2 regions of the Lactiplantibacillus koreensis genome follow, and region 2 is predicted to be linked to the other one. Evidence: predicted binding sites of a transcription regulator. Region 2 holds the regulator's gene; the other holds the start of a gene.
What was found. The regulator NrdR, encoded in region 2, represses ribonucleotide reductase genes. The targets are predictions, from matches to a motif close to ACACNATATATNGTGT.
Positions count from the first base shown of each region.

Region 1: the regulator NrdR is predicted to act here: its motif matches at 3,355-3,370, upstream of nrdD (anaerobic ribonucleoside-triphosphate reductase).

Region 1 covers NZ_CP027190.1:996,931-1,013,860, forward strand. Annotated here, with positions in the region: gene C5Z25_RS04925 (VIT1/CCC1 transporter family protein) at 1-457, opposite strand, end outside; gene nrdG (anaerobic ribonucleoside-triphosphate reductase activating protein) at 536-1,117, opposite strand; gene nrdD (anaerobic ribonucleoside-triphosphate reductase) at 1,050-3,272, opposite strand; gene C5Z25_RS04940 (hypothetical protein) at 3,816-4,313, shown strand; gene C5Z25_RS04945 (glycoside hydrolase family 32 protein) at 4,430-5,845, opposite strand; gene C5Z25_RS04950 (right-handed parallel beta-helix repeat-containing protein) at 5,838-7,202, opposite strand; gene C5Z25_RS04955 (glycoside-pentoside-hexuronide (GPH):cation symporter) at 7,224-8,591, opposite strand; gene C5Z25_RS04960 (LacI family DNA-binding transcriptional regulator) at 8,779-9,756, opposite strand; gene scrK (fructokinase ScrK) at 9,911-10,783, shown strand; gene C5Z25_RS04970 (ArgE/DapE family deacylase) at 10,861-12,006, opposite strand; gene C5Z25_RS04975 (PTS sugar transporter subunit IIABC) at 12,064-13,995, opposite strand; gene C5Z25_RS04980 (TIGR03766 family XrtG-associated glycosyltransferase) at 14,291-15,868, opposite strand; partial or broken gene C5Z25_RS04985 (6-carboxytetrahydropterin synthase) at 15,924-16,286, opposite strand; gene C5Z25_RS04990 (TIGR03111 family XrtG-associated glycosyltransferase) at 16,290-16,930, opposite strand, start outside.
Region 2 covers NZ_CP027190.1:2,405,455-2,422,384, forward strand. Annotated here, with positions in the region: gene C5Z25_RS11655 (ATP-grasp domain-containing protein) at 1-926, opposite strand, end outside; gene C5Z25_RS11660 (MFS transporter) at 932-2,092, opposite strand; gene C5Z25_RS11665 (ATP-grasp domain-containing protein) at 2,076-3,290, opposite strand; gene C5Z25_RS11670 (NAD(P)-binding domain-containing protein) at 3,427-4,233, shown strand; gene C5Z25_RS12780 (transposase) at 4,869-5,351, shown strand; gene polA (DNA polymerase I) at 6,055-8,703, shown strand; gene mutM (DNA-formamidopyrimidine glycosylase) at 8,715-9,539, shown strand; gene coaE (dephospho-CoA kinase) at 9,549-10,154, shown strand; gene nrdR (transcriptional regulator NrdR) at 10,194-10,709, shown strand; gene C5Z25_RS11710 (replication initiation and membrane attachment family protein) at 10,732-12,123, shown strand; gene dnaI (primosomal protein DnaI) at 12,127-13,062, shown strand; gene thrS (threonine--tRNA ligase) at 13,388-15,346, shown strand; ribosomal protein L20 leader region at 15,391-15,514, shown strand; gene infC (translation initiation factor IF-3) at 15,559-16,059, shown strand; gene rpmI (50S ribosomal protein L35) at 16,081-16,275, shown strand; gene rplT (50S ribosomal protein L20) at 16,311-16,670, shown strand.

The sequences.
Region 1 (16,930 bases), 1.1 Mb from region 2:
CGCCCATTGCCATCAATGTATTAATCAAGCGCCAGCTAGGCAGCGACAGACTAATTGCTGCTAAAGGAATCAACACTCCCAAAATAAAAGCAATTAGTGAGGTTGCGGCCGCATGCAGTGGATTTAAAACATCAATCGCATGTAAGCGGGTCTGCGCTTGGTGACCATCAGCTGGTTCCGTGGCTAACTGTAATTTCAACTGGCTTAATTGCACATCCTTTTGGGCGCTGACCGACACATATTCACCACCAGCCATCGAACAGGCGCCCGCAATCATTCCCGAAATGCCACTAATCAGTAGTGTGGTTGCACTCAAATCCGCTCCCACTGCGCCTAAGACAATCCCGGAAACTGAAATAATGCCATCGTTGGCCCCTAAAATCCCAGCTCGTAAGACATTTAACTGATCCCAAAAGTGATAATATCGACTTTGCCATTGCTTAATCCAGATTAACATTTGGATTAACCACCCTTCTAATCATTTTTTTTGCGAAAAAATAACGTCGATCCTGGTGACCCGACGCTACCATACCGCTTAACGCACCAGCTTATCCCAAATAACCACTTCATTACGGGCTAGTGATTGTGGCACATCAATAATTCGTTGATTCGCACTCCCGCGAAATTGGAGTGACAAATCCATTTGGTCTTTTAAAAAGCGACCGTCCACTAAAATATCGATTAACGACAACATTTTTAGTTTATCCGTAGAATCTTGTTGCAACTCATCCCAGGTGTAACCTGACCATGACCAGATATCTTTCGTGTGCCCGAATTCTTGCCGAATACGCTCACATATCCGAATACCAACTTGCGTATTCAAAAATGGTTCGCCACCTAACAACGTTAAGCCTTGCACATAATCCTGACTTAAATCGGTAATAATTTGCTGTTCTAGTTCCGCCGTATACGGTTGCCCATAATGAAAATTTTGAGCGGCCACATTATAGCAGCCTGGGCAACGAAACGGACAACCACTTAGATATAAGCTACAGCGGACCCCTTCACCATCAACGAAATTAAACGCTTTATAGTCCGCAACATATTGTTCACTTAGATCCTTCGCTAACCACTCTTTGGGCGTCGGATTGTTTGGTCCTTTCGTAACGTGCGGCATTTTTGATCATCTCCGGAGACATATTTTTTTGACGTGACGTAATCTCAACGTGGCGACCATGCACCATCGGCCGTTGTTGGGGATTACCTAAATAACCACAGGTCCGTTTTACCACGTCACACGTTTTAGGGTCATGATTACCACATTGTGGGCACACAAAACCCCGGGCCGTCGCCTTAAATTCCCCTTTAAACCCACATTCAAAACACTGGTCAATCGCCGTATTAGTGCCCAAATAACCAACATGATCATAGGCCCAATCCCAAACGGCTTCCAATGCTTTCGGATTTTGCGTGAGATTTGGATATTCACAGTAATGAATGAAGCCACCGGACGCATACTTGGGAAACCGTTCTTCTAATGTTAATTTATCGAAGGGAGTTGGATGTTTCCGGACATCATAATGAAAACTATTCGTATAATATTCCTTATCAGTCACATCTGGAATACGTCCAAACTTTAAAATATCATCGCGACAAAATGTATCTGTCAACGATTCAGCAGGCGTTGAATAGAGGCTATAGTGATAACCACTCGCTTGTGCCCATTGCTGGCACTTATCGCGTAACGCCTTGACAACCTTTTCAGCAAAAGCTAAGGCAGCCGAATCTTGCTCCCAATCTGGGCCAAAAAAAGTGGTACAAACTTCATAAATACCAATGTATCCCAGTGAAATTGTCGCGCGTTCATTTTTGAACAATTCATCCACGGCCTCGCCTGGCTGAAGCCGCTTGCCGAAAGCACCATACATATAGAGTAAGGGGGCATTTTCAGGCTGGGCTTCCTTGGTCCGCTCAATTCGATAGGCTAACGCTTGATGACACGTTGCCATCCGCTCTTCGAAAATCTCCCAAAATAACGTTTGGTCCCCATGAGCTGATAAGGCAATCCGCGGTAAATTAACGGTCACCACGCCCAAATTCATCCGCCCTGAGTTCACTTCGACCCCATTTTCATCCCGCCAACCTTGTAAAAAAGAGCGGCAACCCATTGGCGTTTTGAAGCTGCCAGTCAGGGCCTTGATTTTGTCATACATTAATAAATCAGGATACATACGCTTGGTTGCACATTCAATCGCTAAAGTTTTAATATCATAATTTGGATCGGTTGGATCGAGGTTCAATCCACGTTTAACCGTAAAAATCAGCTTTGGGAAAATCGCCGTTCGCTGCTCTTTACCCAACCCTTTAATACGGATTTTAAGAATAGCCGTTTGAATTTCACGTTCAATCCAACTGGTCCCCAAGCCAAAGTTGACTGTCGTAAATGGGGTTTGACCTTGTGATGAATACAATGTATTAATTTCATATTCCAAGGCTTGCATCGCATCATAAATATCTTTTTTAGTTTTAGTTTTGGCATAATCAGCACGTTGATCCGCAGTAACCCACTGTTCTGCATCAGCTAAATGTTTTTGATAATTAATTGCCGCAAAAGGAGCTAATAACTGATCAACCCGGTTTGCTGAACAACCACCATATTGTAATGAGGCCACGTTAGCAATGATTTGGGCCATCTGTGCGGTCGCCGTTTGAATAGAACGCGGTGAGGCAACTTCGGCATTCCCAATTTTATAACCATTTTTAAACATGCCATCAAAATCTATTAAGCAACAGTTCGTTTCTGGGGTTACTGGTGAATAATCCAAGTCATGCCAATGCAAATCCCCACGCAAATGCGCTTTAGCAACTATATCAGGTAACATTTTGAGCCCAATCGCGCGACTAGCAGCCCCTGCTTCTAGGTCCCGTTGCGTGTTAAACACGTTACTATCCTTATTCGCATTTTCATGAACCACATTGGCGTCACGACTGAATAGCTGTTCAATGCGATCCCGCACATTCGTGGCCGCAGAAAATCGGGCTTGTTCCGCAATAAAATAATCTTGATAAGCTTTAGCAGCCGTCGATAAAGCCAAATCCTGTAGAATTTGAATCAACGCTGGTCGTAATTCACGTGTTTCAATGACCGTGGCTGTCCGATAATGTGTGACTAACGCTTGCCGCACCGCTTGTCGATCAGCTTCAGCTGGTAATAATTGTGCTAAAACATAATTTAATTTATAAGGGTGAAATTTAGTTTGCGTCCCACCACGTTTAATAACCGGTAATTCTCGTAACTGATCTAAACTAGTTGCTGTTGCCCTTGCTTCCATACCCAATCCCCCACTTTATTTAAAAATAAGCCATTTAAGCCAAGTCACCGCTACCAGTTGCAGTGGTCTGAATTCATTTACCATACTATATATAGTAGCTCATTTTAATTAGCCTGCCTATAGGTCCCCTGACTGTTTAGGTCGTCCACCTCGCATTAAACGGGAAACTAACAACGTTATGCCGACCAATAAATAACTCACATTTTTGTTTTATATGGCTTAACTTATATAATCGGAATATTTATTTCAAGACATCAACCATTGCTCACAATCGTATGACTACAACGTTTTATCCAAGTAACCTTCGACCCATTTCATCACAATCAATCGTCTAAAATTGAAAAGGTCTCGATTCAATCGATTTAAAATGGGTTGTCCAAAGTCAGCCACGACGTTTTTTAACAAAAAATCATTGTAATCGGTTTAATTTTTTACTATAAAGCATGGCCTATTGGTTCCACTTCCTGCAAGCTTCCTTTATAATGAAAATCAAGAGAGAAAAAGTTCCTAATTGTCGGGATTAGGACTTTGGAGGAGATTATCATGAGAAATTTACGGGGAATGTTGGGGTTAACTTTACTACTAACATTGGGGTTAGCTGGTTGTCAGTCGACAGCCAGCAAGTCTTTCCATGCAGCACCCAAGGCCGTCCAAACCACGACCAAGGTCAATGCAGTTAACAAAGTACAAACTAACGATTACTTAGGACGCTGGGTCAGCCCTTCCGATCAAGTGGCATTATACCTAACTTCAAAAAAACAATTGGCCTTTTTTCAAGCCAACCACCCTACGATTAAGGGCGGGTTTACGTTAAAGCTCGCTGGTAACAACCAAGCTAACTTAACGCAACTCAAGTTTGGCTCAGCTAACTTAAACCTCACTAACGCGACGAGTATGATTTTAAAACGCGGCAATACAACGATTCAGTTAACAAAAGATTCCGGTTGGAGTCCACAACATAATGTGATTCCAACCGATTCAAAAACAGCGCTACAAACGACGGCCTTAGCAGCCCCTGCGGCATTAAAGCCAGAATACTAACACAAAAAGAGTGCCCAAACCTTGTCACCTTTACTGGCAGACACTAAATAATCGCTGCAAGAATTTGTACGACTAATTCTTGCAGCGATTATTTTTTTATCAGACCGATTAGTTAATTAGAACTTAATCGCATGTTTTTCTAATTCATATACCGTAACTGCGGCTGTCGTTTCGGCATCGGTCATTAGACTTAAGTTCGCCGCATCCGCATAAAATCTTTCGGTGAAGGTACGCTCACCATTATTCACAAAGATTTCAACTGAACTCGTATCTACGTACAACTGTAAGCTGAGCGTGTCAGTCACTTGCAACGGTGCTGTGCGTTCGGGATCAGCGCCCGTTCGATTTAAAACAAGTTGACCCATTTGCTGATTGTATTTCAGTGTCAGAATTGGTCGCTTCAGCGTATCTTGCAAGCTAATTTCAACTTGATTAATGGCCGCCATATCGATTTCAAGCTGTGCCTCATATTGTTTTAGCCCGGCACTAATCAGTTGGGGGGCCTTAACCGGTTTTGTTTGGGCGACAACTTGCTTGACTCTAAGTTGGTCCAGTTCCTTAATCGGTCGCATTTGTAGGCGATTATTTTGATAAACTAATTCTCTTGGTAAGGTCAACGCGCCAGCCCAGCCATCTGCGCTTTCAGGCATGGCACTTTCCCACATCGCCATCCAACCAATCACCAATCGGCGATTATCTGGTGTCAACATCGTTTGTGTCGCATAAAAATCATGTCCGTTATCTAATTCAGTAAACTGACCACGTTTAAACGTATTATCATGATACTGATACTTTCCCACTAAATAACCCGTTTCGTGTAAATTTTTAAACTGATTAGCGGTCGCCTCGATACCTTGTGGTGACATCAGTAAGACGTCATCGTCACCTAATCTGAAGAAATCTGGGCATTCCCACATCCGACCTTCTTGACTAGCGGCTTTTGATTGCGCCGTGACCCCAATATAATGCCAATCAATTAAATTTTCCGATTGATACAAGAGAACCCGACCAATTTGGTCATTATTTTGGCTGCCTAGGATTAAATACCAATGGCCATTATTGTACCAAACTTTAGGATCACGGAAATGTTGCGTATTATCTTGGGGTGCCTGCGCAATAATTGGATTATGCGCATATTTCTTAAAATGAATCCCATCTTCACTAATTGCCAAATTTTGATTTTGCCAAAAATGTTCAGCATCGCCATCATCATAGTAGTGATGACCCGTATAAATTAAATACATTTTATTATCATGCACAACGGCACTCCCTGAAAAACAACCATCTTGATCTTCTGGATCACCCGGGGTTAACGCAATTGGTAACGTCTCCCAATGCGCTAAATCACGGCTACGGGCATGCCCCCAGTGCATTGGTCCCCACTTAGCATCGTTCGGGTAATGTTGATAAAAAATGTGATAATAGCCTTGAAAATAGCAAAAGCCATTAGGATCATTAATCCAACCAGCTGGTGCCATAATATGGTAGCCTAATCGGTAACGCGTATTTGTTAATTGAATTTTTTCAGTCATTAGTTTTCCCTTCTAGTTGGCCAATCGTTGGCGTTGCTCTAAACGCATTGACGTTTTGATCTAGCTTAACTTGCGTGGCACTCCCAGAATCAAGCACCGTATTAGACACCGCGGCTTTTTCAACCAAGACCGTCGTCACTGTCAATGAAGTGGCGGTTTCAGTCGTCAACAAGGCATCGACCTGTGAGTTAAACGCTGAATCACCACTTGCTGTCTGGACCGCAGTCGCCACCACATTATTAGTGGCAACATAATTATGACTGCCCGTGATTAATCGAATAATAACGGGCGTTACGCCAATCGGTCGTAAGTATTCGGGTGCCATACTTTCTGAAAAATGATTGCCAATAATCGAATTATTATGACCACTAATCATTAACAGTCCCGCCGCATCAGTCAAGCCATTATTATGACGCTGCATCGGTTTCCAAGGTTCGCGATCATGTAAGAAATGATTGGCCGTAATCAGATTTTCTGAACTGTCCTGACTCAAGACTACCATCCCCGGATAAAACGCATGTAAGATATTATTCGAGAGTAATGACCGAGTCACCCCTTCAAAATAGATGGTACTGGCGCCACGTGGGAAGATATTATTAGCTGTCACCAACAGTTGACCAAAATTTTGGGCATAGAGTGAATAGCCTTTAAAGCCCGCGCCCATTAAATTATCGGTCACCTTCGAGGCTTGTCCCCAGCCCCGCAATTCAATACAATTGCCACATTCAGCAATAAAATTATCATGGATTGTTAAGGCATCCGCATGATAGATTGTCAGACCATGCTCTAAATAAACTAAGCCCATCTCAGTAATTCGAAATGAATCTTGGGCACTAGCCACATAAATCCCAGTTTTGCCATTTGTATACGTATTTTCCGGGTTAGGTTCATCTGAACCATCATCAACAAAGCTCACACCATCAATACAAAAATTTGAAAATTCGACTGAACTAATTCTGGGATTGCCCTCACGAGCCACATAGAATGCCGCATTATTCGCCTCAGTGTCATCACTAGTTGGCACCAAATCGACAAGAATTCGACTACCACCCGGCCATAATTCATGCAAATCGCCCCAATCGGCCTGTGGAACGTTATACCGAATACTTGAAGATGTGAATCCATGCCCTGACCCGACAATTTTTAGAAAGCTAATATCAATAACAACTTGTGTCTTCAAATGATAATCTGCTGGCGGCAAGTAGATCACGGCGCCAGGTTTACCACCGTTATTGCTGTTAGTATCGGTTTGGTGACTTTTAATATCGGCAATAATGCTGTTAATCACGGCACCAATATCCGTATACGGATTGCCAATTGCCCATTTAGTCACATCATAATAAGTTGTATTAGTCATAATTCCTCCTAATGATTGCGGTTATTTAATCGCTGCTGTTTTTAAATCTGCTCGGATGGTTGCTTCATTTTTCTCATACTTTGCGTAGAAGAACATTGGAATAGCCGCCATTATAAACAAGAGCGCTGGCAACCACACAAAGCTAATGTTAATTCCTAATAAGGAGCGTTGATCCTGAATATGATTCGGGATATAACCAAAGAATTGCATCACCTTCGATGGAATAAAGCCCCCAATCCCGCTACCAGCCTTGACACAAAAAGCGCTTCCAATTGAGGTTAAAAACCCACTAGCACGAATGCCATTCTTCCATTGACCAAAATCAACCGCATCGGCTAACATTAGGAATGGCATCGCAGCTGCAACCCCAGTTCCAATCGAACCAATACAATACAGGATAACCACCGCTACTTGGTTACGACCGACAACTTGAAACAACATATTGGCACCGGCCGCAACGAATAAGGCACTGATAAAGACTGTTCTTTTATTGGTTTTCTTAACAAATAGTGGAATCAGAATCATCCCAATAACCGCTACCGCTGATAGCCCACCGGCAATTGGAATCAAACCTTTAGCCTGGATATTATATTGAAAGTAATAAATCATGCCTGAACTTCTAACCGTTGTCCCAATCCAATAAAACAAATTAGTAATGACAATTAAAATCCACGGCCAGTTACTTTTAGTTGCGCTGACACTCTGTTTGAGTGAAATTGATTTAACCGCAACCGTATTAACTTCTCGTAAATTATAAAAGGCCAGTAAAAACGACAAGATTGAAAAGCCACCTAAAATTAATAACGTGTATGAAAAGCCTTTCCGATCATTGCCTTGGCCCAATAATTGAACCAGCGGTAAAACAATACTATTCGCAATCAATAAGCCTAAATTGCCACCAACCATGCGGTAGGAGTTCAGCTTTGTGCGTTGTTCTGGATCACGGGTCAAATTAGGTAAAATCGACGTCATCGGCGTGCTAATCCCAGTATATAAAATCCCCGATACCACATAAGTTAACGCAGCGTAAATAATCTTATTCGTCCCGGTTAAGCTAGGTGTCGTGAAAGTTAACCAAGTAAAAATAGCGAATGGGACACATAACCATAAAAAGTAAGGTCGACTTTGTCCCCAGCGGGTATGTGTATGATCGATTAAGAATCCCCATACCGGGGCATCAATCATATCCAAACATCTCGTCACTAGCAAAATAGTGCCGGCAACCCCAATGCCAATCCCAAAAACATCGGTATAAAAGTATAGCAAGTACGTACTAATACTGACAAATAACAAGTTGCCACCAAAATCTGTTAGTGAATAGCTTAGTTTTCGAAACAGCGGTATTTCTTCTTCAGTTTGATTAACTTCTAAATCGACTTCTGCTTTCATTTCTATCTACTCCACTCTATTGACACTGACAAAATCAGCCACACGAACCTTTAAATTAAGTCTTAAGTTACAACTATCGCTAAGTACTTTATGTTAACCGGTTGACATAAAGTGATAAAAAAATAAGTCCTTACAAAAATCATTGTAAGCACTTACAGACATTCTGTCAACCGGTTACTATCTTTTTTTAAACCGTACGACCACGCCAAAGTTTTACTGGCAGTTTCTCATCTTGACCAGCATCGGCATTTTCAATCCGGGCAATGAGCCGATCAACCGCTAGGGCCGCCATTTCGTTAACCGGTTGCACGATAGTGGTCAAATTGGGCAATAAAATCCGCGTGGTTTCAGCGCCATCGTAACCCACAATCTTTAAATCTTTAGGAATCTGATAACCTAACTGTTGCGCAATCTCGATGGCTTGCGCCGCATCCATATCATTTGACATAAATAAGCCATCTAGCTTGGGCTGTGCCTTAAAAATAGTTTTAATGAATTGCGCTTTTTGTTCATAACTCAGATTAAATGCCATGGTATAGGTGATTGGTTCTAAGCCATGTTTATGCATGGTATCTTCATATGCCTGCCGCCGCTGTTGCGCTGGTGACTTCAAGCTTTTAGGCCCATTCGTATGCACAATCACTTGCGCCCCATGCTCAATTAACAACTCCGTGGCTAACGTCCCGCCTTGATAATTATCTGAAGAAATCACTGGGATATCTTGATTCATAATACGATCAATCGCAACAATTGGTAAATTAGTCTGCTCATACTCTCGAATTCCCTGATTATGAGCCCCGACGATTAACCCATCAACCTGATGGGCCATTAAATCTTGTAAATAATCTTGTTCTTTTTCAGCATCATTCATCGAATCGCCGATTAAGACTTTAAACCCTTTGTTAAATAATCTTTTTTCCATTTCTGAAACTAATTGACCAAAAAAAGGATTATTGACGGTTGGAAAAATCAACCCCACTAATTTAGTCTGTTGTTTAAATAATTGCCGCGCTAAAACATTAGGGTGATAATTTAAGTCATCCATCGCATCATAAACTTTTTTTATGGTTTTTTCACTCAAGTAGCCGCGTTTGTTCAACACTCTTGAAACCGTTGTCTTTGATACCCCGGCTACTCTTGCAACATCATCTATTTTTGCTCTCATTACGTCACCCATATCGTTTTATAACTAGGTTAATTATATCAGAATACCCCCTTTATGCAATTTCTAACATCAATTTCCATTTGACATAAAATTTGAATAACTGTATTATGTAAAAAAATGAAAACGATTTCTTTTCGTTTAAGGAGCGATGACTTTGTTAGTAGGTAGTATTGAAGCTGGCGGAACAAAATTTGTGTGTGCGATTGGTGACGAAGACTATCGTATCAAGGATAGCATTCATTTTCCAACCACAACTCCCGCTGAAACTTTGCAAAAAGCAATTGATTATTTCAAACAATTTAAGATTGAAGCGTTAGGCGTGGCTTCATTCGGACCAATCGAATTACGCAAGAATTCACCCAAGTACGGCTATATCACGTCCACCCCTAAACCCGGTTGGCAAGATACGAATTTCATTGGGACATTAAAAAAACATTTTGATATTCCAATGTTTTGGACCACAGACGTGAACGGCTCCGCTTATGGCGAATATGTGATGTCGACGTTGGCTAATGAGAAAATCAGTTCATTGGTTTATTACACAATTGGTACCGGGGTCGGCGCTGGCGCCATCTCAGATGGTAAATTCGTTGGCACAACTGGTCATCCTGAAATGGGTCACACTTTCTTAAAGCATCATCCAGATGATTTAGACTTTAAAGGGATTTGCCCATTTCATGGTGACTGTTTAGAAGGCTTAGTTGCTGGTCCAACGTTTGATGCGCGTTTAGGTCGTCCGGGTAAAGATGTGCCCCTAACTGACCACGTTTGGGATATTATGGCCTATTACGTGGCCCAAGCTGCGATTCAAGCCACCTTAATTCTACGACCAGATAAGATTGTTTTCGGTGGTGGCGTAGTTAGCGAAGCATTCTTAACCAAAGTGCGGGCACAATTTAAGACCCTTTTAAACGATTACGTGACCGTCCCAGCTTTGGACACTTACATCACAATGCCAGTCATCAAAGCCAACGGTTCTGCAACGCTCGGTGACTTTGCTTTAGCCATCCGTGAATTACAAGATTAATCTGATAACCAGTAAAAGCCGGTCAAACTAGTGACAAATTTCATCACTCACTTGACCGGCTTTTAGAGTATCCAAATTTAATTAAAATATGCAACAAATAAGCGTTCGTACAGGTGAATAAAGTCCAAATACATCTGTTTATCCACACATTCGTTGACTTGATGGGGCGTCATATTGCCGGGACCAAACATGATAAATGGAAAATCATGGGGCTTGTCCTTTAGCAGGTTAGACGCATCCGTTACCGCTGGAATAGCAACTTTAGGAATTGGCGCACCAGCATAGGTTGCCCCCACTTCAGCCGCTAAATCACTCAACTTAGAATCCCGTGGTGCGGCCACTGGATTTTGTGACATAAAGACTGTCAAAGTTAACTGAGCGCCTGTCGCATTCTGCTGCTCGACTAACTTTTGTAACAAGGCAATCGCCGTCGCATTATCAAATTCAGGAATAGACCGAATATTGATTTCAGCAGTCGCCGTCGCCGGAATCGAGTTGACCTGATTACCACCGTTGACGATTGTCGTATTGAAAACCAAATCGCCTAATAACTCACTATGCCGATCACTTTCGTGAAAAGCATGTTTTGCCTGATAGAGCACTTCAATCAACGGGTCTAGGGCATTATAGCCTTGTTCCGGCATCGAACTATGCGCTGTTTTACCAGCCGAATCGATACGAACGTCAATCGACCCCTTGTGGGCAAACGCAATGTTATACCCCGAAGGTTCCCCGATTAACAAGGCATCCACATCCTGCATCGTTCCTTGTTCATAAAATAACTGCGACCCAGTTTCACCGATTTCTTCAGCGACAGTCGCCATTAAACGAATACGGCCAGTCGTTAACGTCTGGGCGGCCTCAATCTCAATCATCGCAATCACCATTGCCGCTAGGCCAGACTTCATGTCGGTTGCGCCGCGACCATAGAGTTGTCCCTGCCGTTCCGTTAATTCAAATGGATCCGTATCCCACTGGTCTAAATCCCCCGGCGTCACAACGTCCATATGACCAGAAACCCCTAATACTGGACCTTGCGTCCCAATTTCGGCCACGAGGTTGCTTCGAGTTGGACTTGACGGCATTAAAGTCGCCTTAATCCCATGATCAGCCAATAACCGTTGTAAGTAAGTCGCCACGGTCGTTTCATGATCGTTCACCGACTTAATCCGCACTAAGTCAGCAAAAATTTTAATTTTATCTTCATCACTAAATACTGCCATTTGCTCACCTTCCCTATAGTAACTAGTGTAACTTATTTCAAGTTAAGGTAGGGCAAATTAGGCTTTATCCGTTGCACTTTTAGGTAACATTTTATCAGAAAAGCCAAAGCAATAGACCAAAACGGTCGCAATAATCAAGGTCCCGTAATGTGAAATCAAATAACCATAGAAGTTGGGACCAATACCTACGCCGGGTGTAATAAACGCTGGAAAACCAATCAATGCGCCCGATAATGCATAGTTATTAACCCGGAGCAAGCCGGTGAGTAATCCACCTAACGCCCCCGCAATGCTGGCAACGACAAAGACGCGTTTATACTTTAAGTTAACCCCATACAAGGCCGGTTCAGTAACCCCACAAAAAGCAGAAATTGCAGCCGCAATTGAGATTTCACGTAGATGTTTATTCCGCGTTTTCAAAAAGACCGCTAACGAAGCGCCCCCTTGAGCAACCATTGTAATCGACAAAATCGCATTCACATAACTATGACCATTCGTCGCAATGTCGTTAATGACAATTGGGATCAACGCCCAATGCAAGCCGAAGATGACCATGGTCTGATAGAGTCCCCCAATCAGTAACCCTGAGAGGGCGGGACTAAAGTTGTAAACTGCAATAATCGCATTTGCTAATCCAGCACTAATGACCGTAATAATTGGCCCAATGCCGACTAGAATCACTAAGCTCAAGACAAGCGCCTCCAGAATTGGCACGAACACGCTCCGTAAATACAACGGAATAATTTTCTTTAATCCCCGTTCAACATACTTACCCAACCAAGCGGCAATGATAATTGGAAAAACGGACGCTGAATAACTCACCAAATGCGTCGGTAACGTTAAAAAACTAATTTCAGCAGTCGCCGCTTTACCAGCCGCTGTGATAATCGTGGGATAAATCAGAATACTCCCCACAATTGCGAGCACAATTGGATCTGAACCTAACTTTTTGGCCGCCGTAAAACCTAAAATTACCGGTAAAAAGTAAAAAATAGCATCGCCGACTGCATTTAAGACTAGGTAGGTGCCACTAGTCGTACTTAATAGTTTAAACCCAGTCAATGCTGCCAAAATCCCTTTCAAAATCCCGGAACCAGCCAAAATCCCAATCACCGGAATCATTGAAGCCGTCATCACACCAATCATTGCGCCAAATTGATGTTGGCCCCACGATAACCAATTCTGTGACCCTGGAGCAGGGCTAGTCGCCGCCACAGCTGCTTTAGTTGCGGCTGTATCGGCATACTGTGGCCCTAATTGCGCAATGACTTCATCATAGACATCATTAACTGCGGGACCAATCACCACTTGATATTGACCACCGGCCTTAGCAACATCAATCACGCCAGTTAACCCTTGAATCACAGCTGTATTGGCTAACTTTTCGTCTTTTAAATAAAATCGTAACCGCGTAATACAATGAATCAAGCTATTAACGTTGTCAGCGCCACCCACATTTTCAATGATGGCCTGCGCTAACTCGACATACTTACCCTGACCTTTGACTTTAGCCGTAGTGGGCTTGGCCGTCGAGGCAAGCTGACTGGTCACCATCGCAATCGGCTGACCAGCTTTTACAGTTGGGTCGCCGGCCGTTAAGAACAACTGGGCGGCTCGATCCGTGGCATTCGTCAACACCGTAATGACCGTCACGGCTTTACCAGCTTGCCGAATGGCCGCTAAATCCATCGTAACTAATGGTTGCCCGACCGTTACCTGGGCACCCATCGCAACCGTCACTGTATATGGTGCACCCCTTAATTCAACCGTATCAATCCCTAAATGCAATAAGACCTCTAAACCCGTTGCCGTGCGAATTCCAATCGCATGTTTCGTTTCAGCAACTAGCATAACTTCACCAGTCACCGGGGCTAAAATCTGACCATCCTGTGGTTCAATCCCGAAACCGGGCCCCATTAACCCTTGCGAAAAGACCGGGTCATCAATTGCTTTTAACGCTAGTAACTGGCCAGTTACTGGTGCTTGCATTGTTATTTGTTCTAACTTAGCCGTCAATTGTTACTCCTCCTCAATCATGCGTGCATCCGGTTACATTTACAATCAAAAAAATGATAATAAGTCATTCAAACGAATGAGTTATTATTTTAAATGACGCACCAACCAGTACCCAATGTTAGTCAGCTTTAGTCATTGGGACAAGTCTACCAAATGTTAGCGCTTAATTGAAGTATAAGGACATGTTAAGTCTGGTAATTAACGAACAAACAGCAAAAAAGACCCGAGCTAAGGCACTCGCGTCTTGATTGATATCACGATTATTAAGTTAGTCATCCGCTGCTTTGGCTTTTTCAACCTTGGTTTCATACCACCCAAAGAGACGCTGGAAATTTCCTAACGCCGTTTCAAATGAGAATGAAAATAACAGGAGCAGACATGGCAGATACTGAATCAAGTAACGACTCCGACCACCTTCAAATAGCAGTAGGAACATAAACCCACCGACCATAGCTAATCGCAACAGCTGAATAACATCCCGCCGTGGCCCAAAGCCTAACGCAATGGTCACCAGCAAAACAATCCACCATAACTGGGCAGCAAAACGAAAATCTGCGATATGCCGGCCATACAAGTAAATATAATTTTTCAGCTTATTACTGATACCTTGATTAGTTGGCTTTTGGTTCTCACGGAAGAAATGGCCTTCCCGCAACCAGCCAAAGGTCCCATCAGCGGTATTATTCCGTTGTTTCATGACTAAAAACTTCAAATAGCCCAACCCGCCCAATTTCTTTAAGCGAGTGGTCAACATCTTAATTGAATAATCCGTTTTTTGCTTTTCAGTTGGCAGGACAGCCATTTTAATGGCTTGCTTTTCGCTATAGCCACCTTCACCATAAACCCCCATCGCCATAAAATGAATCGCTGGAATCGACCGCGACTTATCCAACTTAATGTAAGTCTGATGCTGAATTTTGTCATTGACAATCTTATACGTGGCCGCACCACTATCACCAACTAAGACAATCATCGCTAACATTAACAAGACCCCTTGGGCTGTAAAATGTCGTTTCTGAATCAGCCAAGCTAACGCTTCAATAATCACAATCGCAATAACCGGGATAATGGAAGATGGCTTCATGAAGTACGTTAAGATGACACTAATCCCAAAGCCAACGGCGGCACCACCGCGCGCTGCAAACGGCATCGTCTTTTTCCGCATGATAAAGTAGCAAAGTAAGTAAAATGAAACTAACGGTAACCCCCAAGCATCCGTGTAAGGCATGATAATACTTGGAAAAACGGCTAACCAACCGCAATGAATATATATGGCCGCCCCAACGGCGCGACGTTGCACCACAGCCACACTTAGTAAGTTAAACACCGCTGACAGATCTACAAAGAACAACGTGACAAAATCAAAGAATTCCCACGAAGTTTGCCCCGTTAATTCGGTAAGCCAATGCATAAATAGCATAATTGGCATATTATTTTGGTTTAAACTGTAATATGCAGTAACACCGGTCTCTTGAACATGCTTCGCACTAGTCGCCGCATAATGCAACATACCGGCATCAAAACCACTCACCGGATGCACGTAATAGACAAAGAAAATCTGACCAATGAGAATGGCCACCAACATGAAACTCCCCGTCAGTAATTGATGGGTTATAAAAACATGCCGAAACCAACTATTAAACCACGGATAAGCATAATTCATCACAATAATCACGATAATCGTAATCACCAAACTGGTAGTGACCATCGTCGTACTCGTCCCAAAGGTGGGGTTATCCCCAATAATAATATTAGTCGAGGTCAACGCAAAAAAGAGGGTCAGAAAAAACAAGACCCGCCAGAAAATATTAATCACGGTATGACTGAAATTATAGAATCTAAGCATTTGATTGTCCTTGTTGAGTTTGATCCGCCTGAACTTCTTCAGCCGGTAAGTTTCGTTCCGTAACATCAATACAAAATGACCGCGTTGGCGAATCACTGACTTCAATCCGTAAGAGCATCGCACCATTAGCCCGTAAAATTTCGTCAATTTTATCAAAAAGATATTCAGTCACATTTTCAACGGTTGGATTAATCACTTCAAAGGCTGGCAAATCGTTCAAATACTTCCCAGACAATTCATCAATGGCGCCATGCAACGACTTTTCAATGTCAAAAAAGGAAACCATCCCTTCAAAAGCGTGCAATTCACAAATCACTTCCCAAGTATGGTTATGCTTTTTCCCGGTTCCAGACTTCCAACGAACCGCATGACTAGCATTGACGTATGATTTAATTTTGTATGACCGTTGTTTGACCATGAATTATTTTCCTTTCCGATCTTTTTGACGGCGTGTTTTCGCAGTCTCAACGTCATCTTTGAGCACGTCAGTCAACTGTTGCATCTCATCATTAATCCCACGTAGCTTCCACGACGCCTTGGTCGTCATGGCATTGATAATCCCAATTAACCGAATCCATGAACAGATTAACGTATAGACTGGGAGGGTAAAAATCACCCACCACAAGTGCAAATAATATCGTCGCTCTTGCTGATAACGACGTAACAAGACCCCAACACTAATGAAATTAACCAAAGCGACAAACACATACAAGAAATAAATTAACACATACGACAGCAACATAATAATTGAAGAATAACCAAACGCAATCAAAACTACGCTGGCAAAAGTCCAAATCATTTTCGGAAAACTAAACGTATGGTCAATCATCATCCGCCGCACTAAAAAATTATTAAAGAACTTTTTCAAGCTGGCCGATTTGGCCATATAGTTATGCGCGACTTCCATTTCGCCTCGTTGCCAGCGTTGACGCTGCGTATACAACTCAGACAATCCCGAAATCGGCTCCACATAGAAGATGGCATCCGCACAGATGATCACCTTTTTACCCAAACGCGTTCTAATCTGGAAAGTCATATCGGTATCTTCACCAATCGTATCAA
Region 2 (16,930 bases):
TTGAGTTCTGCGTTAAGCAATAAATTAATCGGATTGTGTTGAATTTGAACGGCAAGACAATCTCGAATTTTACCGCCACCAAGTCGGGAGCCAATCTCATTGAAAATAATAGTTTGACCATCGTAAAAAACTTCTAGATGAAATAGTAGATTATCGGGATGCGGAAAGTCGGAAACAACATGTTTAGCATATTCAACTAAGCGCTTTGTATCAGGATCATAGTCGTTTAGTTGGATACTGCCAACTGATTTAGCCTGAATAAAGCTTAAACAGTCGTGAAAGTATCTTGATGGGATGACATACATGAATTGATTGTCAATCATTAACCCATCAATGTGATAGGTTGGCATATTAATAAATGATTCCAGCATATTATTTGCTGGTGACACAAGCTTAGCAAGATATTTCTTTAGTTGGGAGTGATCTCTAATAATTTCGACGTTTTCTGAACCAGCACCATTTTGGGGTTTACCTACTAAAGGAAAACTGCATGAACGTGCAAATTTTTCTAAGGTCTTCGTATCATTGTCAGTTGAAATAAAGTTAGCCGTTTTAATGTTATGACGACGTAGCAGAGTCTTCATCGAAATTTTATTTCTAAAAGCATTCGCAGATAAACGTGTTTGGCCGGGTAAGTGTAAATGATTGCGAATTAAGGCTGCCGTTTCGATGTCAAATTCATCTAAGGCGATAATCCTATCGAAAGCATGTTGTTGGAAATTAGCTTCCACCGAGGAAATAACTGATTTTGGCTGCCATTCTTTAATGCCGACAAGATTAACACGACGATTGGATAAGACCTGAGAAAAATTTTTTCGCTTACTTTGTGGCACGAACAAATAAAAATAGTCGTTTGACTGCTGATTTAAAAAATCGATAAAATGATAGTATTTGGGACCTGCTGGACATAAAATTGCTAAATTCATTTTGTTCACTCCTTTGCTAACCAAACTAAATCAATCAGTACTAAGCCAAGGCAAATTGTGATAATTGCGGCTGGTAATGATAGGGTGAAAAGTTGACCGAATAAGTAACTTCCAATAATAGTACCGAGATTGGCAAACATAAATGAAATTGAAAATACTTTGCCAAGTTGAACTAGTGCGACCTTTTTTTGAATAAAGGATTGAACGGATACATTGTATCTTGAAATAGACATTGACAAGATTGAAATTGAAAAAATGAATAGTAGGGTGCTTTTGAAAAAAATGATAAGCAGCAGTGATAGTGCTGAAAATACCAGCGACCAGCGTTCGAATAAAATATTATCCGATAATTTGATCCACTTGATTGATAAGATACCGAGAATTCCCCCAACCGATTCAAATGCCAGAAAATAGCCATATAGATTTGAATTATGCAAAGTTTGAGTGGCATAGATAGGTGAAAGTATATTGAATCCTGAGAGGATAAGGTTTAAGAGTCCACCAGTGATGATTAAGAGTAATAAAACGCGATATTTAAGGATGTTTGACAGTGCTTTTTGATAATTGATACCTTTTTTCTTATTATGAATTTTTGGTAATTGGTAGACACAAATAAAAGAAATGAAAAAGGAGGCAGCATTGACGAATAGTACAGTTTGAAAAGATAGTAACGAAGCGCTATAGAGGCTTGTAAAAATTGGCGGGATAATAATTGTCACTAGTTGAATCAAAAAGGAAAGCTTAACGTTGAATTTTACCAGTTGATCTTTTGCAATCAAATGTCCGGATAATGTTTTGAAAAGTGGTGAATTTAGATAAACGTTGATATTTAATAAGAATACAATGACATACATTATTTGTAGTTCTTTGAAAGCCTGTGTCACCGCACTAATAACACAAACCAGGCAAGCGATTAAATCTGAGATAAGCAATGCACTTTTTAGATGTTTGCCATCAGCAATATAACCGCCAACAATACTACATATAAATGCCGAGGCACCAATGTAGGCATTGGCGTTTCCGAGTATGGCGCTGGAGTGAAAGTAATGTAAGATCCAAATGTTTAAGACAGCATTAAAGCCAAGCGTACCAATAAATGACACTGTTTTTGACGTAATTATTTTATATTCAGTTGAAATAAGTAGCACCTCATTTTTTAAAAACATAGTCTTGACTTAGTTTGGATAAAAAGTTAACTCGTTGCTGGAATTCCGGTTCTGAATTTGCTTCAAATGCAATTGAACAACAGATTGAGGACGCATCTGGTGGTGTGGCATAATTTTGATTTATTTGGACAAAATCATAGACTGCTGAAATCCAAGGCTTCGATGGCCAATCTGGTTTTTTAGTGAGGGTTCCACCGGGAATAAAAACTTGAAACCAGGCACAAATTCGCTGACCGGGATCAAATATTTTTGTTTTAGGTCGTTCATTGATTGGTAAATCATAGTTGTGCCAAAAGTCGCTTAAGAAATCTAGCTGGTATTCGTTTTTAGTTAGTTTAATGACACCTTGTCCACCAAAACGTTTTGCGCCCTCACAAAAAATCAAAGCGTCAGATGCTTCATCGTAAAAAAATTCAAAATGAAATGGAAAAGCCTTTTTATAAACCGTCGTCGCAATTATTTTTTGAGTTTCAGCGAATAGTTTATGAATCATTGATTTTCTTGCATATAATTTACTGGTTCGGATAATAAAAGGTTTCTTATTTGTGAAACTGTCCAGTACGCCGTATTCATACTCATGTACCGAAAAATTAATTATTCGGCCATCAAGTGAGAAACCGTCACACGTGCACATGTTTTTTAAAGGTGAATAGGTTTCGACCAGATAACTGGTATCAAAAAAAGTGTTATCAATAGCATCAATATCGCTCATGTTTTTAATCATCTGAATGCCATTGGCGGCAGCCGATTTTCTTGGCTTGATTAAACATTTACCGTTAGTTTTAAAGAAAGTTTTGAGTTGTGCTTTAGACAACAGGTTAGAAAAAATTGGTTGATAGATAACATCTTGCAAAACAGTTCGCATATAATACTTGTCTTTGAAACAGGTATCTACCAAAAAAGCAGTTTGAGTATTGCGGGTAAAAAAATCATTTAAGAAACCAACCCATTGGATGTCTTCTTCTGCTAAGGTTGTGATTTCGGTTATCTTTGAAAAAACATCAATTTCTTTGACTTTTTTAAAAACGGTTGCCAATTGAAAATCGGTTAAAAAAAAGCAACTTTCCAATTGTTGCGTCGTTAGGTATGCTGAGTAACTTGCCCTTTGATTCAATGGTGCAATCACAAGCCAAGCAGAAAAATCTAGTTGGTCAAGTGCAATACTAGCCGGTGAATAACGATAAATAAAAATTTTCATTTTAACGATTCTCCCTAAAAAATTTGACTTTTATTAAAAAAAGTAAATATAATAACATTCGAAATTAATAATACTAACTATATTCTAATTATATTATCATAAATCGATTTTTGCAATTTTTTTTGGAGGTTCAAATATGGAAAATAAAATAATTGTTGTGGGATATGGCATTATGACTACGGGAATTGTAAAAAACATTTTAAGTAAGACTGATTTTGATGTAAGTATTGTATCTAAGCATTTAACTGAACGAATAAATTGTACGGTAATGTCTACCTTTGCTGGGGATTATGACTTAGTCATCGGGTGTTTTAAGAATGATAGGGAGTCATTTAATTTTTGGTCAGAGGAAAGTGTCTTAAAAAGTCTTAGGGAAAACAATTCAATATGTATTGAATTGTCATCACTTAGTATGAAGTGTATTGAAGACTGGTATAAACTTGTCGACAAAAATAAGCTTACAGCGGTTGAAGTTCCTATTACTGGGAGTCGTATTGGAGCTGAAAATGGTACACTCCCCTTGTTTCTGTATTCTGAAATAAAAAATATATATTACAAAAATATTTTTTGCGAATTTTGTAAAGCTATATCTACAAAACAATACAATTTTCACAATCGTGTAAATCCTACAAGATTTAAACTTATGTATAATGCGTGGGGCGCTGTCATGCTTTACACACTGAGAGAATTTAATCCGGAGAACTTTGAATACGGAAAGGATTTATCGCTTGTTAATCATATTGTTGAATCAGATGGATGGATGTCATTATTTGCTAGTTCAAAATTGAAGCAGGTTCAAGACAATAAAAGTATGCAATCAGATTTTAAATTACGGTATATGATAAAGGATTTAAAGCTAGACACAGAATTTACGCTGCTTGCCATCCAGTTTTATTTCGATTCGACCATGATGTGGAAAAAATTCAACCGCCGCGTTATCTAGGCATGTTGCTTTGCGCGACATGCCTAGATAACGCGGTGTTCTTTGAGCGGTTTTCCCAAAATCTTGTGCTGATATTGGAAGCCTTGATCTGTGTGGACCGTTGTTCGATACCCTATCTGAGATAATTCTTCTGAAACTTCTCTAAGCGGTTTTAAGGAAAACTCGACTGTCGGATGATTACTGAGACTAGTTTTCCATAATGTTTAGTGAGAGTGGTGTTAAAGATGTAGTTGCTTAGTTATTCTCACCAAATGTTTTCAGGTGATGTTGTGCTCTTAAAGTTTGATAAATACCTCATTAGGCGAACTTCATGAAGCTAAGTTGATTGATGCAGTTCCTAATAATTCAGACTTAACTCCAGAAATGCTAGACGCGGTTATTAGCATGGTTGAAGACAGATCAGTTGCACTTGATGACGGACGAGGTTCAGTTACCCAAAAGGGCTCTCCCAATCCAGCTAAGCAACAGCGAAGAGCATTAAAAGCTAAGAGAAACGTAAGTTAGACGAATGCTGCCAGAAGATGCGGGAACATCAAGTACAGCAAGCAATTTATGGTCAAAGAAATAGTTATTCGAAAACAGATCATGACGCCACATTCATGCTAGTCAAAGAAGATCCGATGTAAAACGGGTAATTGAAACCAGCATACAACCTACAAATTGCCACTAGTAATCAATTCACCACAGGCTACAATCTTTTTCAAAATCCGATAGATGCTCGCACATTTCCAGTATTTTTAGCCCATCTAAAATCTCGACAAGTCCTTGGAAAGATCATCGCTGCCGATGCTGGTTGTGGTTCAGAAAGTAATTATCGGTATTGTGAAGATGAACTCGATGTGCATACCATACTAGTGCCATACGGCACTATGCTTAGAGAAAATAGCCGCCAGTGGCAAAATGATGACCGTAAAGCTATGAATTGGGATTACTATGATAGTGAAGACTATTTTCTTAACCCTCAAGGCGTACGATTAAGCATTAATGCTTATCGTGAACAAACTGATAAATATGGTTTTACCCGGCGGTTTAAAGAATATGTTGCCGAGAAATATGATAAAATCAACAACTGGTCCCAACCGTTCTCACGTCCAAAGAAAACCTACGACGTATCTTGATCAATGGAAACATGGGAGTATTTTAAAGCTAAGGAACGCAAACTGCTGTCAACACCAGAAGCTAGATCAATCTGTGCTCAGCGTAAGATTGATGTGGAGCCAATTTTTGGAAAATGAAAGCTTATTTGTATTTCAATCGTTTCTCGGTCCGAGGCCTTGACAAGGTCAGAAAAGAGGCCGGAATCGTTGTTATGGCACTAAATATCCGTGAGTTGACCGCAGTAGGTCAGCTTAAACGAGAAAAAACAAGCTGCAAAAATGGACGTACAACCCAAATTCGGCTGTACGTCCATTTTCACTTTTTAAAGGCTAGTTATTTCGCAGCCTTATCGACATTTATAATTAGTTGGATAATTATGTAAGTGAGGTATATTCAAAATTAAAAAAAGCGTGATTATATGCTGGATTGCATGAGTGTATGGAAATATGAAGACCCATTCAAACGTCAAAGTAAGGAACCCTAACACTATTTAATGTGGATGCAAAAGTAACAAAAATAGATAAGTTCTAATACGTAAAAACTAGTGCTTGGAGATACTGCAAGTGTTGGAACAAATCTATAATCTTGATTTTTTCTTTAGCAGTTAATAGCAAGTAAATCCGTAATTTGAGATTGGCCAGCTTTTAAAATCATACGCGCCCCGTTAGACACGATAATTTGGTACAATTAAAGAAATCGTTCGACTTAAAGGAGCATTCGGTAATGGCAAAAAAATTATTATTGATTGATGGGAATAGCGTGGCGTTTCGAGCGTTTTTCGCATTACACAATCAACTTGAGCGGTTTGTAAACGCCGATGGTTTACACACGACGGCCATTTATGGCTTTAATACGATGCTTGATCATATGATTAAAGCGGTCGAACCAACTGATATGTTGGTCGCTTTTGATGCGGGTAAAACGACATTTCGGACGGGCATGTTTGATGGTTACAAGAGTGGCCGGGCGAAAACGCCGAGTGAATTTTCTGAACAAATGCCCTACATTAAAAAATTGTTGGATGCATATGGTATTCAACATTATGAATTAAAAGACTTTGAAGCCGATGATATTATTGGTACCTTGTCGAAAGCCGCAGACGAGGCGGGTTATACGACTACTATCGTGACTGGTGATCGGGATTTAACCCAATTAACAACGGATCAGACCACGGTTGCAGTAACCGTTAAAGGCGTTTCGGAAGTTGAACGCTATACCCCTGAACACGTGCAAGAAAAGTTAGGCATTACGCCGACACAAATCATTGATATGAAGGGACTAACTGGGGATACTTCTGATAATTATCCGGGCGTCACCAAAGTCGGTGAAAAAACTGCCCTGAAATTGTTGAAACAATATGAGTCACTTGAAGGGGTCTTCGAAAATGTTGCTGCGATGAAGCCTAGCAAGATGAAAGAACATCTTATTGAGGATCAGGCACTGGCTGAACGGGCCAAGGTTTTAGCGACTATCAAGCGGGATGCCCCGATTACCGTGGGCTTGGCTGACTTAGCGTATACGGGACCAGATATCGACCAATTGGCTGAATTCTATCAAGCGATGGACTTTCAATCTTTCTTAAAAAAAATAAAAATTGCGACGAATGAACCAGCTAAGCCGATTGCGTACACCGAGTTAACAACGGCTAATTTAAACGAGTTAGCACAATTTAAGACCCATGTGGAATTCTATTTAGAGTTGCCTGCCGCCAATTACCATACCTCAGCGGTTGCGGGTTTTGCGATTGGCCATGCCGATCAGTGGTATATCAGTCGTGATGTTGAGCTATTACTCAAGCCAGAATTAGCCGAACTATTGGCTAGCACGACGATTCAGAAAAACGTTTTTGATATGAAACGAACCATGGTTGGGTTGAACCGCTTAGGACTTAGCTTGAAGGCGGTTGACTTTGATTTATTACTCGTCTCATACTTGCTTGATACGAATGATAATAGTAATGACTTGGGTAACTTGGCGGAACAGCATGGCTACCTAGATTTACCAACGGATGAAGAGGTCTATGGTAAAGGGGTTAAACGGGCGATTCCAGAAGATAATCATATTTTCTTTAGCCATTTAGCTCGGAAGTTAGCGGCAATTGCGGCATTAAAACCAGACCTTTTAAAGAAGTTAGATGAAAATGAACAAACCCCGTTATATCACGATATTGAAAAACCGATGGCTTTGGTTCTAGCACAAATGGAAATTGCTGGGATTACGGTGGATAGTAGTCGATTGAAGGCCATGGGGAGTCAGTTCAAAGAGCGGCTCAGTGAAATTGAACAAGTTATTTACCAAGAAGCTGGCCAAGAATTCAATATTAAGTCACCTAAACAATTAGGGAAAATTTTATTTGAAGAAATGCATTTACCAGTGCTTAAAAAGACCAAAACGGGCTATTCAACGGCGGTTGATGTGTTAGAGAAGTTGGCTCCTGAGGCCCCAATTGTTGCGAATATCTTACAGTACCGCCAAATTTCGAAGATTCAGTCGACTTATGTCGAAGGGTTATTGGATGCCATTCACTCAACCGACCAAAAAGTGCATACTCGGTACTTACAAACGTTGACGCAAACGGGTCGATTATCTTCCGTTGACCCTAATCTCCAGAACATTCCGGTCCGAGTAGAGGAAGGGCGACGGATTCGTCAAGCCTTTGTGCCAAGTCATGCCGGTTGGCAGATCTTTTCATCTGATTATTCCCAAATTGAACTGCGGGTCTTAGCGCACATCACGCATGATGAAAATATGCAGGCGGCCTTTAAAGCTGGTGATGATATTCATGCGGCAACTGCAATGCGGATCTTTAATTTGAAGTCACCGGCTGACGTGACCCCTAATATTCGCCGCCAAGCCAAGGCAGTCAATTTTGGAATTGTCTACGGGATTAGTGATTATGGGTTATCACAAAATATCGGCATTACTCGCAAGCAAGCACGCAGTTTTATTGACGCTTACTTTGCGGAATATCCAGGTGTGAAGCAATACATGACTGATATTGTTAAAACGGCCAAAGAACAAGGCTACGTGGAAACTATTGCGCATCGACGCCGGTATTTGCCAGACATTAATTCGGCTAGCTTTAATCAACGCGCTTTTGCAGAACGAACAGCGATGAACACGCCGATTCAAGGTAGCGCTGCCGATATTATTAAAATTGCGATGATTAATATGCAAGCACAATTAAAGGCCTCTGGGCTACAAGCGACGATGCTGTTACAGGTTCATGATGAATTGATTTTTGAGGCCCCAGCCGCTGAAATTCCAACGCTTGAAAAGTTGGTGCCAAGTGTGATGGATTCGGCCATTAAGTTAGCTGTACCATTGAAAGTTGAAAGTCATTTTGGCAATACTTGGTATGATGCAAAATAGGAAGTGAAGAGATGCCTGAATTACCAGAAGTTGAAACGGTTCGGCGTGGGCTGAATCGCCTTGTCAAAGGGGCGACAATTGCAAGCATTGAAGTCCGTTGGCCACGAATTGTCAATAATGATGTTGATAGTTTTAAAGCCCGCTTAGTGAATGCGACCATTGAAAAAGTCGATCGGCGGGGGAAATATTTATTATTCCGTTTTAATCATGGCTTGACGATGGTCTCGCACTTACGGATGGAAGGTAAGTATAACGTGATGCCTAAGGATGAAGGTCAAACTAAGCATACGCACGTTATTTTTCACCTGACTGATCAGCGAGATTTGTTGTATAACGACACCCGCAAGTTCGGACGGATGACACTAGTACCAACCGGTGAAGAAACGACGGTCGGTGGGTTAAAGACCATGGGTCCCGAACCAATTGACAGTGAGTTAACTATGGCTTATTTAACAGCTGTTTTGGCGAAATCCAAGAAAATGATTAAGCCATTTTTGTTGGATCAAAGCAAGATTGCTGGAATTGGCAATATTTATGCGGATGAAACGTTATGGATGAGTAAAATCCATCCGATGCGGCCGGCTAATAGTTTGACCGAAATGGAAATCGCTGCATTACGGCGAAGTATTATTGCTGAAATGGCGATGGCGATTAAGGGGCACGGTACGACCGTGCATTCTTTTTCGACGGCATTTGGTGAAGCGGGACAGTTTCAAAATCAGCTACACGTGTATGGCCGGGAAGGGGAACCTTGCGAACGCTGTGGGACGTTAATTGAAAAAATTAAAGTGGCGCAACGAGGGACCCATTTTTGTCCCCACGAACAACTGTTGTAGGAGGCTAAAATGACGCAATTAATTGGTTTAACAGGTGGCATTGCAAGCGGTAAGTCGACGGTATCGGCAATGCTCGCAACTGCCGGCCTGCCGATTGTTGATGCTGATAAGTTAGCCTGGCAAGTTGAAGGCCCAGGGATGCCGACGACCGAAAAAATCGTGGCGCACTTCGGCCCGCAGGCGCTACAACCGGATGGTCAGCTCAATCGGTCTTGGCTAGGCCAGCTGGTCTTTAGTGATACCCAAGCCATGGCTGCGTTGACGGCAATCACGCAATTACCGATTCAATATGCTATTTTAGAAAAAATTGTGTCACTGGGCCAAGTGACCCCTGCACCGCCAGCCATTATTTTAGATATTCCGTTATTGTTTGAAAACGGCTGGGAACAGTTATGTGATCAAGTGATGGTCGTTACTGCGGCTGATGCAGTGATTTTACAACGGTTAATGGCGCGTAATCACTTGACGGTGGCGGCAGCGAAAGCACGTATGGCGAGTCAATTACCCTTGGCTGCAAAAGTTAAACAGGCGGATATTGTGATTGATAATGGGGAAAACATTGATAAAACAAGAACTAGCGTGTTAAAATGGCTGGAAACTATAAAAACTAACTGAAACTTAAACAATGATTAGCAAAGATGAGGTGAGAAGTCTATGCAATGTCCACATTGTCATCATAATGGCTCCCGCGTAGTTGATAGCCGGCCTACCGATGATGGTCGGGTGATTCGGCGACGGCGTGAATGTGAAAACTGTGGGTTTCGTTTTACGACGTTTGAACGCGTTGAAGCGACCCCATTACTAGTTATTAAAAAGAATGGGGCGCGGGAAGAATTTAATCGCGAGAAAGTATTGCGCGGTATTATTCGATCGGCCGAAAAACGTCCCGTTAGCATGGAGACGATGACTAGCGTGGTTGATGATGTTGAAAACCAAGTTCGATCACTCGGCGAGAATGAAATCTCTAGCCAAGTGATTGGGGAATACGTCATGGAAAAGCTGGCAGATATTGATGAAATTTCGTATATTCGTTTTGCCAGCGTCTATCGACAATTTAAAGACATGCACGTCTTCTTAAACGAACTACAAGATATGATGGAACGCGATAAAGTAAAATTGGCGAAGCGAACACCTAAAAATGGGGATGCGCCGAAGCCCAAAAAAGATTAAGTTATGAAGATTGGTGAACAACATGCCTAAAGATGATCCAAACTTAACGCCGAAAGCGGGCTTAGTTGTCCCACCGACATTAGCGTTAAGTGCCACGGAGCAGGCCGTTTTGGCTGAGCTCTATTTACCACTGATTGGTCCGCTGGCTTATAGTCTGTATGCGGCTTTACGGCCGCTACAGCGCTCAACCAGTGACTTAAGTAATCGCCGCAGTCACGCTGAATTATTGGGCATGCTAAACGTTGATTTGCCCACGGTTTTAGCAGCTCGGCGTAAGTTGGAAGCCACAGGATTACTCCATAGTTACTATCAAAAAGATGAACTTGGGGAAGTCTATATTTATGAGTTGAAGGCTCCTATGCCGGTGACGCAATTCTTTGAAGATGATCTTCTCAGTGTTTTATTGTTAGATGCCGTCGGTGAATTGCGGTATCAACAATTAGCGACCGCATTTACTCCGGCAGCGGTGGATTTGACGCAAGCTACGGAGGTCACTGCGAATTTATTAGATGTCTTTCATATTGACAGTCAAAAAGTGACGCATGTGCCTAATGAGATTAAAGCGGTGCGCCAGCAGTTACCAGAACCAGCAACCACAAAAGTGACGCCTGATTTAACTGATGAAGCATTCGATTGGCAAGTTTTAGGCCAAATTTTGAAACAAAACTATGTTGATCTAAAACAGGTCGCCAGTTCGCGTCAACTGATTATGACGGAAAGTCGTGTTTACGGGATTAGTGAAGTTGAAATGGCTAAGTTGATTAGCGAAGTCGCGAGTCTAACAACGGGCCGATTTGATGAAAGTCAGTTGAAGCTTTTAATTGCCCGCCGCTACGAACGCCCGACGGCCCCCACTGAACAGCATGTGGCTGTGGCAGCTGCAGCAAGCACCCCGGCAACTGCTAAAACCCAGCTATCAACGGCTGAACAACAACTGGTGGCACTAGCGAAACAACAATCACCGTATGATTTTTTAGCCGATTTGAAGAACGCCAAGCATGGCTTTGTAACTAATGGTGAAACACGGCTGGTCCATGATTTGGTTAATCGAGGCGTGTTACCAAATGCGGTCATTAATATGGTGATCTATTATTTATTACAAAATCGTGAATTAGCGGCTTTAAACCGGAACTTATTAGAGACTGTTGCTAATGATTGGCAACAACATGACGTGATGACTCCAGAAGCGGCCTTGGCTTACTTGCAACAACGGCAACAGCCAAAGTCAACGACGCGACGGAATAATCAACGGCATAGTCGGCCAACTCGGAAAGAAATTGTGCCGAAATGGGCGCAAAAAACAACGGGAACCAAGTCTGCAACGAGCAGCGGTAATCAGTTAACAACTGCACAGCGCAAACAATTGGCAGAACGGGTCGCGAAATTAGATCCTAATTCAGATGAGGAGGACTAACACATGGAGAATATTTCTGAGGGCTTAAAAACCTTGATGAATAAGCGCCACCTAAATCAACAATACCAGGAACTCATGACGACGGTTTATCAGGATCCCGATGTTCGTCAGTTTTTAGCAGCTCATCAGGACGACTTATCTAGTGACGCCATGGAGCGAAGTGCTACGAAGCTCTATGAGTTTTGTCAAGAAAAGCAAAAAGTAGCGCGGCACGAACCAACCCAAGCACCAGGTTATCAACCAGAATTAGTGATGAGTAATCATTTGATTGATATTGCTTATCAACCAACACCACAATTTCAAGAAGCCCAGGCGGAACGTGAATTAAAACACCGGGTCCGTTCGATTAGTATGCCTAAAAATATTCAGTCAGCTGATTTAAAGGCCTATGATCAAGATGGCGACCGGGCAACAGCCTTGATGTCGGCGTTAGACTTTATTGATGCGTATACGCAAGCGCCTAAACGGTTCCATCGTGGGTTATATTTGTACGGGTCCTTTGGGGTTGGCAAGACATTCTTACTTGGGGCAATGGCTAATAATCTAGCGACTCGTGGCTTTCAAACGACACTCATTCATTTTCCAAGCTTTGCAGTGGAAATGAAACGGTCAATTAGTAATAATACGTCAGGCGACAAAGTTGATGCGATTAAGCGGGCCCCAATCTTAATGATTGATGATATTGGCGCGGATGCTTCATCAACTTGGATTCGTGATGATGTGCTCGGGGTTATCTTGGAATATCGGATGCAAGAAGAGTTACCAACGTGTTTTTCATCTAACTTTTCTATGCAAGAATTACAAGATGGTTACTTAACTGTTTCACAAAAAGGCGATGAGGAACCGATTAAAGCCCAGCGGATTATGCAACGGATTCGGTTCTTAACCACTGAAATCGAAATGATCGGTCAAAATCGTCGGTTGGATTCAACGAATTAAGATTGACTTTTAACCTAAAAGTGGTTTAATAAAAACAGATGCAAAAGACATGCTCAACCAATCATTGGTGACAGAGACCGGAACCTAAGCTGGAAGTTCCGGACCGGATTGGTTGAGATACCACTTTTGTGAACATGCTCAAACGAGCCGGAACGCTTCCGTTATTAGCGCTAATGAGTCAGTGGCTTTAAGTCACTGAAAAATCGGGTGGAACCACGTCAATCACGTCCCTGATACTAGTTAATGCTGGTATCAGGGACTTTTTTGTCGTCCCGGCGCGGTGTGTTTTGGTGAATGAGTAAATTTTGAAGGAGTGTGTCAATTTATGGCAAGTATTAAGGTTAAGTTTCCAGATGGCGCTGAAAAGCAATTTGATGCTGGCGTTAGCACCGAAGATATCGCAAAATCTATCAGTCCCTCATTGGCTAAACGGTCAGTAGCAGGGAAGTTCAATGATCAAGTGATTGATTATCGACAACCCCTCACAACGGATGGTAGCATCGAAATTATTGCAGCCGATAGTGATGAAGGTTTAGCTGTTTTACGTCAAACTGCGGCGCAAGTATTAGCTAATGCAGTCCATCAATTATTCCCAAAAGTTAATTTTGGGAGTGGCGCTGGTAATGCGAATGGATTCTTCTTTGACACAGATAATGCTGATGGTAAACAAGTGAGTGAAGATGACCTTGAAGCGATTAGTATTAAGATGCAAGCTATCATCAAAAAAGATTTACCAATCGTTCGTGAAGTTCTGTCAAAGGACGCAGCCTTAGACTTAGTTGGCGATAATCCTTACCAACAAGATTTAGTTAATGAACAAGCTGCTGAAAATGACGGTCAAGTCGTTGTTTACAAGCAAGGTGACTTTGTTGATTTATCAACTGGAGCACAGTTGGCTTCAACGGGTAAGGTTAAAATCTTTAAGTTATTATCTGTTGCCGGAGCATATTGGCAAGGTAAGTCCAGCAATCCAATGTTACAACGGATTTACGGGACGGCTTTCTTAAAGCAAAAAGCTTTAGATGAAGATCTTAAACGGCGGCAAGAAGCGCGTGAACGTGATCACCGGGTTATTGGGAATGATTTAGATTTATTCTTCGTTGATCCTAAGGTCGGTAACGGTCTTCCTTACTGGATGCCAAATGGGGCCACGATTCGTCGTCAAATCGAACGTTACATTATCGACAAAGAAGTCGCTAATGGGTACCAACATGTTTACACGCCAGTTTTAGCTAACTTGGATGTTTACAAGCAATCTGGCCATTGGGATCATTATCGTGAAGACATGTTCCCACCAATGGATATGGGCGATGGCGAACAATTGGAATTACGGCCAATGAACTGCCCGTCACATATTCAAGTTTACAATCACCATATTCGCTCATATCGTGAATTACCATTGCGGATTGCTGAACTTGGTATGATGCACCGTTACGAAAAATCCGGGGCTTTAACTGGGTTGTCACGGGTACGTGAAATGACATTAAATGATGGTCATACATTCGTGGCGTTGGATCAAATTGAAGAAGAATTCAAGAATATCTTACGTTTAATGGTGCAAGTTTATGATGACTTTGACATTTCTGATTATCGTTTCCGTTTAAGCTATCGTGATCCTGAAAACAAGGCAAAATACTTTGATGACGATGCCATGTGGGAACGCAGCCAAAAGATGTTGAAGTCAGCTATGGATGACATGGGCTTAGACTACTTCGAAGCAGAAGGTGAAGCAGCCTTTTACGGTCCTAAGTTGGATGTGCAAACTAAGACGGCCTTGGGTGGCGAAGAAACATTATCAACCATTCAATTGGACTTCTTGTTGCCTGAACGCTTTGATTTGAAGTATGTCGGTGCCGATGGTGAAGAACATCGACCAGTCATGATTCATCGGGGCTTAGTTTCAACGATGGAACGCTTTGTCGCTTACTTAACTGAAATTTACAAAGGCGCTTTTCCAACCTGGTTAGCACCAAAGCAAGTTAACATTATTCCAGTTAACAATGGTGCCCATGGTGCTTATGCTGAAACCGTTCGGCGTCGTTTAGCCGCAGTTGGCATCCGAGTTAACATTGATGACCGTAACGAAAAGATGGGGTATAAGATTCGTGAGTCACAAACGAAGAAAGTCCCATACTTGCTTGTTGTCGGTGATCAAGAAGTTGCCAATGGCAGTGTTTCAGTCCGGAAATATGGTGAAGAGAAGACCGAATCTGAAGGTATCGATATGTTTATCGGGGCCATCAGTCAAGAAGTTAAGAACTACAGTCGTGGCGCTAGCAAATAAATAGTTGACTTACGATTTTGGTTCTGCTATAGTATTGTAGTTGAGAAAAAAAGCAGAAGCACCCGCTTCTCGCCTAGATAACCAGAGTTATCGGGCAGACGAACGATGAATTGATTCCCATTAACGGGGTTGAGCGGGCGTGTTATGCGCCTGCTCTTTTTTGTGGATTTCTCGAAATTTTACGGAGGTGAATTACCATAGCTAAAGATTCAATGGTTAATGACGGCATCCGTGCTCGTGAAGTACGTTTGATTGCCAGTGATGGTGAACAATTAGGTGTCCAGTCACGACAAGAAGCAATGAAGATTGCTGAAGAGGCAAGCTTAGATCTTGTACTAGTTGCACCGAAAGCGAAACCACCTGTGGCCAGAATTATGGATTATGGGAAGTATCGTTTCGAGCAACAAAAGAAGCAACGGGAAGCCCGTAAGAAACAAAAGGTTGTTAGCATTAAAGAAGTTCGCTTGAGCCCAGTAATTGACACCAATGACTTTAACACAAAGCTGAAACATGCTGAAAAGTTCTTGTCAAAAGGTGACAAAGTTCGGGTTTCCATTCGATTTAAAGGTCGGGCCATTACCCATAAGGATATTGGTCGTCAAGTTTTAAACCGGATGATTGAAGCAACTAAAGAATATTCGTCGGTTGAAGCCTATCCTAAGATGGACGGCCGGAGCATGTTCTTAGTGCTAGCACCAAAAACTGATAAGTAATTTCTAGGAGGATTATTGATTATGCCAAAACAAAAGACAAACCGCGCTGCTGCCAAGCGTTTCAAGGTAACTGCAAAAGGTAACATTAAGAGCGCCAACGCTTTCACAAGTCATCGTTTCCATGGTAAGACTAAGAAACAACGTCGCCAATTACGTGGTACGGCTGTGATCGAAAAGCCAATGGTCAAAACATATCACAAGTTATTACAAAAATAATTAACACGTTTTAGTTAAATCTAGGAGGAAATAAGATGGCTCGAGTAAAAGGTGGAACAGTTACACGCAAACGTCGTAAACGAATTTTAAAATTAGCTAAAGGTTACCGTGGTGCTAAGCATATCCAATTTAAGGTTGCTAAGGACCAAGTAATGAAGTCATACCAATACGCTTTCCGTGATCGTAAGAAGCGTAAAAGTGACTTCCGTCGTCTTTGGATTGCCCGGATCAATGCGGCAGCCCGGATTAACGACATCAGCTATAGCAAATTAATGCACGGTTTGAAGCTTGCTAACATCGACATGAACCGTAAGATGTTGGCTGACTTAGCTATTAACGATGCGGATGCTTTCAAAGCATTGGTTGAAGAAGCTAAAAAGGCCTTGGCCGCTTAATTAAAAATCCGTCACTAATGAGTTAGTATCGGTGGACCGGTGATGATACCATTTGGGTATCGTTACCGGTTTTTTTGTGTCGATTTTTGGTTATTTGTCTTGTTTTGCGATGCCTTTTAGGAAATTAATTTTTTTGGCGATTAGTTTGGTGACCATGATTGTAAATCCGATCATTGGTTTTATTATTCAAAAGTTCGGAACCGTTCACATGTTGGTGCTAATTTCAATAATTACAATAGTATCAGTGATTTTAGCTTACT